Regions from separate parts of the uncultured Gilvimarinus sp. genome, predicted to be linked through region 1. Evidence: predicted binding sites of a transcription regulator. Region 1 holds the regulator's gene; each other region holds the start of a gene.
The links. Region 1 encodes sigma-54, which starts transcription at its own class of promoters, with help from an activator protein. Its sites were predicted from a motif close to TGGCACANNNNTTGCNNT; they were not measured.

Region 1 (2,211 bases):
CCCGGGCGGGCATTGGTTACCTGCCGCAAGAGGCCTCGGTGTTTCGCAAGCTGTCGGTGGCGGACAACATCCTCGCCATCTTAGAGACTCGACGCGATCTCAAAAAACCACAGCGCCTAGAGCAGCTCGAGCAGCTACTGCAGGAGTTTCACATCACCCACATTCGCGACAACCTCGGCATGTCGCTCTCGGGTGGCGAGCGCCGCCGGGTCGAAATCGCCCGCGCCCTGGCAACGGACCCGGCCTTTATTCTACTAGATGAGCCCTTCGCCGGGGTTGACCCTATCTCGGTCAGCGACATTCAGCACATTGTGCGTCACCTTAAGGATCGCGGCATTGGTATTTTGATTACCGATCACAATGTCCGAGAAACACTTGGCATCTGCGAAAAAGCCTATATCGTCAGCGAGGGCCATATCATCGCTGAGGGCAGCTCGGAGCAGGTTCTGGCCAATCAGAAAGTGCGCAAAGTCTACCTCGGTGACAACTTTATGCTGTAAAGCCGAGCAGCCGCACCACCACTTGACAATTTCTATTTTTTGACTTTCAGGCACAAAGATTGCTTAGTACTATTGCTTGGCTTGGTGTTGATGACTAAACTCCACAGTTACAACAACACAATCTGAGTGCCATTGCTAACATTATGAAGCAGTCCCTACAGCTAAAGTTGGGTCAACAGCTCACCATGACGCCGCAGCTGCAACAGGCCATCCGCCTCCTGCAGCTATCGACGCTGGATCTGCAACAAGAGATCCAAGAGGCGCTGGACTCCAACCCCATGCTCGAAGTTGAGGAGAACCTCGACGACAACACTGGTAGCGACCAAAAGGATAGTGACACCGACGGCAAAGATGAACGCCGCGATAACAGCCAGGACGAGCTGAACCCCGCAGACCCAGCGAGCACCCAAACCACCGCCGAGGCGGACGAACCCACCGCTGACAGCGAGTGGAGCGAGTCGATCCCGCAAGACCTACCCGTTGATACCAGCTGGGATGATGTCTACGAGAGTTCGTCGTCAACATTACCCGCCAGTAACTACGAGGGCGACGATAACGACTTCGAAAGCCGTCGCGGCAATACCGAATCGCTCTACGACCACCTAATGTGGCAGCTCAACCTCACGCCCATGTCCGAGCGCGATGAGATCATTGCCCTGGCGATCATTGACTCCGTCGAGCCCTCGGGTCTTCTCAGTAGCAGTATCGAGGATATTTTTGAGGGTTTAACCGCCAATTGGGACGACCTAGAACTCGACGAGGTGCAGGCGGTACAACACCGCTTACAACAGTTTGACCCTTGCGGCACTTGCAGCATCGACTTAGTCGACTGCTTACTGGTGCAGCTGGCCCAATACGACAAAAGCACCCCTTTTTTAGAGGCGGCGCAACTGATTGTGCGCCAGTACTTGCCGTTGCTCGGTAGCCGCGACTACCGCCAACTGATGCGCAAGACCCGCCTCAAAGAACCTGAGTTAGCTCAAGCCGTGGCGTTGATTAAAACCCTTAATCCACACCCCGGCGATGGCATCAGCACCAGCGAAACCGAGTATGTCGTACCCGACGTGTTTGTGGATAAGAAGGAAGGACGCTGGACAGTTGAGCTCAACCCAGACATAGCGCCAAAGCTGCGGATCAACTCCGGCTACGCCTCTATGGTCAAACGCGCCGACTCCAGCCGCGACAACACCTTCTTAAAAGACAACCTGCAAGAGGCCCGCTGGTTTTTAAAGAGCCTGCAAAGTCGCAACGAAACTCTGCTAAAGGTGGCCACCTGTATCGTCGAAAAGCAACGTGGTTTTTTAGAGTACGGCGCCGAGGCCATGAAGCCACTGGTGCTGCACGATATTGCCGAGCTAGTGGAGATGCATGAGTCGACTATCTCGCGGGTCACCACCCAAAAGTACATGCACACGCCACAAGGCATATTCGAGTTAAAATACTTTTTCTCTAGCCATGTGAGCACCGATTCTGGCGGCGAGTGCTCGTCGACCGCAATCCGAGCTATTATTAAAAAGCTGGTCGCGGCAGAGAACCCGAAAAAACCTCTGAGCGATAGCAAAATCACCGAGATGCTTTCCGATCAAGGGATTCGCGTTGCCCGGCGTACAATCGCCAAGTATCGCGAGTCGTTGAATATTCCGCCTTCTAATGAGCGCAAAGGGCTGGGTTAAGACACCGGCCCATGTGACAGAACTTCTAATCCTTGCTA
Region 2 (2,211 bases), on a different contig from region 1:
TACGCGGCTCTAACGCTTCACAACCCAACATAATCGGGCGCAGCGCTTGCCAAATGGCAATAAAACCAAACCGGCATTCTGCGGCACTTGCGCCTAAGTAGCGGGCGATGAATAACTGCTTCTTTTGCGTTAAGCCCCATTTAGCATCGGGCCAGCGCTCATGTAACGTTTCGAGTAGCACATCAACCTGATCGCGACTGAGGGTTACGCTGGCCACCAGCGTGCCAAAACTTCCCGCCCCCCTTAGCCCCCAAGGTGCCTGCATAATCGGGTCGCGGCCATCAATGCGGTTGCGCTCAATCAAGACCGGCCGGTGATCAACGCTAACCTGTAATATCTGCTCCACGCGCCCTTCGGTAAAACGCTCCTGGCTCGCGGGCCGGCCCAGACAGACGATGTCCCACAGACAAAACTTGGCATCCGCTGTCGCATCAACGCGAGTGTTCAGCCTCGCATTCGCACCGTTAAAAACAATTGTTTCCTGTGGCAACCACTCGCACACAGAGCCTGCGTCGAGCATCAAACGGACACTTTGGGTTTGTGTGGTCGCGGCATCGCTGTGGCGTAAACCATTGACTGTATAAATTTTGCCGGCCGACGGGGTGGTTAATAAGCCGTGCGCACCAGCTGCCGCACGCAGCGAGATCGTCAGCTCATCGCCCACCACCAAGCCACCCGGCGGGTGCAGCAAGTAAACATGAGCGCAGCCATTGGCTTCGGGGTAAAACAGCCGCTGAATGCGCAACGGGCCTTTGTGCCGCGCACGCATCAATGCGGTGCGCCCGGCCCGTTGGGCCAGCTCAATATCGATAGACGCACACCATTGGCGCGCCACTTGGGGCAAAGGGCTCGGCGCTATCGCGTCATCCGCGGCTAACTCTAGCTCGGATAACCCAGCAGCACTGGTTGAATGGGGCACAGATTGTCGCTCTCTTTGGTGGCCGCGCTTAAGGGCCTTTATCGTCTCGTTAGCCGGATCTACAGATCAAGATCTATGCCAATCAAAATAGCCGCGCAGGCCCTAAGGTGCGGCGCCTGCCCTAACAGGGCGCACCAAAATAGATCACATAAAATATCAACGCCCAATGTCGCACCATATCTGTGCGTTCGAGTGATTCGTGGACGGCTTACCACGCAGGTGAGAAATTACTGGCATAGGTTAAGTGGCCGATAAGCCGGTAAAAAACACCTTGGTTAGCGGCTAGATGCAACAGGATGCCCCTTCACAGCCCTGTGGGTACTCACACCCAAGCCCGCAAAACTGCGTTACACTTAAACTTAAGAGAAAGGGCCCGAAAGCCCGATGTTTTAGCTACCGCCCCCATTGGCGACAGGAAGGATAGAGACTCAATGCCCCACAATCAGCCGTACCAACACGCCCACCACGAGGCGGGCCACTACGACACCACCGACGCCATTATCTCCCCCCACGAGCAACTCAATATTCTCTCTAAAACCGAGGCCGCCAAGTTGCTGGACGTTAGCCAAAGCGGGCTTTATAAGCTGTTTCGCAGCTGCTCGCTGGCGGTACTCAACTGCGGTAACTCGCTGGACGACGGTAAAGAACTACTGGAGCGCTACCCCGACTTTGATATTAAAGTCATTCAGGAAGAGCGCGGTATTAAGCTGGATGTAAAAGGTGCCCCATCCAGCGCGTTTGTCGATGGCAAAATGATTCGCGGCATTAGTGAACACTTATTTGTCGTGCTACGCGATGTGATTTTTGCCAGTGGTGACAGCCGCTTGGCCGACACGCAACAGTCGATCAATGAAGGCGATGCGCTGTCCCCCGAGGCCACCACCGATGCGGTTTTTCATATGCTGCGCAATGCGGACATTATTCGCCCCAATGTCGACCCCAATATCGTAGTTTGCTGGGGCGGACACTCCATTAGTATGGGTGAGTACGATTACACCAAAAAAGTTGGCTACCAGATGGGCCTACGCGGTTTGGATATTTGCACCGGCTGCGGCCCGGGCGCCATGAAAGGCCCTATGAAAGGAGCGACTATTGGCCACGCCAAACAACGCTTGGGCCTGCGCCGCTACATCGGCATTACCGAGCCCGGTATTATTGCCGCCGAAGCCCCCAACCCTATCGTTAACGAACTGGCGATTATGCCCGATATCGAAAAACGGCTTGAGGCATTTGTCCGCGCCGGCCACGGTATTGTCGTGTTCCCCGGGGGCGCTGGCACCGCCGAAGAAATT
Region 3 (2,211 bases), on a different contig from region 1:
TGCGCTACCTTATTGATTTTACTCAGCATCACCAAGTAAATCTTCACCCGAAATCGATAGCACCCGGTCGTTAACCCGTTTTGCTAACTCATCGGGGTGAAACTTCGCCAAGAAGTCATCTGCCCCGACTTTTTTCACCATTGCGGCATTAAAAACACCGCTGAGCGAGGTATGTAAGACCACGTACATCTGGCTTAGCGAGCTGTTGGCACGCAGCTCGGCGGTAAAGGTGTAACCATCCATCTCGGGCATTTCGATGTCTGAGATGATCATAATCAGCTCTTCAAGGGGGTTTAAGCCCTGCTCCTGCATACTTTGCAGGTACTCCATCGCCTCGCGGCCATCTTTTTTAAGGGTAGTACGGATCCCCATAGATTCGACTACACGTTGAATTTGTTTACGGGCGATATTCGAGTCGTCCACAATCAACACATGCTTTTGTACCACCCGCTCGCTAATGCCGTCGGCCACAACACCGGCACTAATTTGCTCATTAACGGGGGCAACCTCAGCCAGAATTTTTTCTACGTCCACGATCTCGACTAATTTTTGCTCAACTTCAGTTACCGCCGTCAAATAGTGCGCCTTACCAGCCCCTGATGGTGGCGGATGAATATCACTCCAGTTCATATTGACAATACGCTCGACCCCGCTGACCAAAAAGCCCTGCTGGGTGCGGTTGTACTCGGTGATAATAACGAAACACTCGGCGAGATTATCCAAGGGTTTGCGGCCAATGGCTTGATTCATATCGAGGATCGGGATGGTGCCACCGCGAATATGAGCCACACCGCGCACCGTTGAGCTACGGCCCGGTATTTCGTTTAAGGGTGGGCACTGCAGCACCTCTTTGACCTTAAAAACGTTAATACCATAGAGTTGCTGGCCACGCAGCCGAAACAGCAATAGCTCCAGCCGGTTTTGCCCGACCAATTGTGTTCTCTGATTGACACTGTCTAACACGCCGGCCATAGATGTTTCTCCAATCAAGCGCAAAACGAATCTAACGCAATATTATCAATAAGTTATGCCGAAAACTTACATTTTTATTTAACAGCGGTTACCGACAGGCCGGCATCAATCGCCGGCACGGTCCTTGCTCTATCTGCCTTATATCTATGTTAACGGCTGATTTTTGACGCACTTTAGCGCTCAGTCCAAATATAGCTTATTACAACACCTATATTGAGTGTATTTTTGGGACTTACTTTATACCGCCCTATGAACTGGATGCTTGCCATGATTCGACAGCGCTTAACCTCAAGGCTCCCCTGCGCAGTAGCGGTGATAGCCGCACTGGCAGCTGGCAGCCTAGAGGCGGCGCAACAGGACTTAGGCCAACTAAAAGCGGCGGCAAAACACTTTTTAGAGCAGCGCTACACGCAACAGCACACTGCGACCACTGACAGCGAGGTCAGCGTTGCCGATTTAGACCCTCGGCTGCGCCTCAGAAACTGCTCTGCGCCGTTAACATTTAGCGTGCGAGACATCGGTGATAACGGAGGTGCCATTAGCGTTAAGGCGCAGTGCGAGGGAGAGCAACCTTGGTCGCTCTACCTAAGCGCCCAGGTCGACGTCTACCGCGAAATACTCGTAGCCGCCGTCCCACTGGGGCGCGGCACATTGATCGACAGCTCGGTGATTACCCACCAGAGGCTCAACACCAGCACGTTGCGTCAAGGCTACCTAACCTCGGCCAATCAAGTATTGGGGCAACAACTGCGACGCTCCATTGACGCCGGCGAGCCACTGCGCGAAGGCGTACTGGAGCAGCCGCTGGCGGTCGAGCGCGGTGACATTGTCACCTTAGAGTCAACCAGCGGCACCATTCAGGTGGCCACGCAAGCCGAGGCACTCAGTAGCGGCCGTGTTGGCGAGCAAATCCGGGTGCGTAACACCAGCTCAGAACGCGTTGTTCGGGCTAATATCTTAGGTGAAGGACGTGTCGGTGCCAATTTTTAGACGCTTTGTGGCTCAACGTGAGCCAATTCACAAAAAAGTGACAGAAAACACTAAAGTTGTACGCTTGCCTGCCGAAAGCGGATATAGACGAGTTGCATGTGTCGCCTTGGCGAGCATGCACTCTGGTATTGGCAAACACCGGTAGCACACCGGAATCAGGCAACGTTGGGAACTCACTATGGTTATTGATACATCAAACACAGTAAAAACAAACGCCCCGAACAGCGGCCGCACCACCGGCGCTGCCGG

Region 2: AACY82_RS15500 (urease accessory protein UreD) is a predicted target of sigma-54. The motif match lies at 983-1,000, and genes of this name have one in related genera.
Region 3: flgA (flagellar basal body P-ring formation chaperone FlgA) is a predicted target of sigma-54. The motif match lies at 1,086-1,103, and genes of this name have one in related genera.

The regions. Positions count from the first base shown of each region.
Region 1 is NZ_CAXAUC010000004.1:127,694-129,904, reverse strand. It holds gene lptB (LPS export ABC transporter ATP-binding protein) at 1-500, shown strand, start outside; gene AACY82_RS08980 (RNA polymerase factor sigma-54) at 644-2,173, shown strand.
Region 2 is NZ_CAXAUC010000013.1:78,612-80,822, forward strand. It holds gene AACY82_RS15500 (urease accessory protein UreD) at 1-919, opposite strand, end outside; gene ppnN (nucleotide 5'-monophosphate nucleosidase PpnN) at 1,351-2,211, shown strand, end outside.
Region 3 is NZ_CAXAUC010000001.1:790,511-792,721, forward strand. It holds gene AACY82_RS03430 (chemotaxis protein CheV) at 19-972, opposite strand; gene flgA (flagellar basal body P-ring formation chaperone FlgA) at 1,240-1,962, shown strand; gene flgM (flagellar biosynthesis anti-sigma factor FlgM) at 2,141-2,211, shown strand, end outside.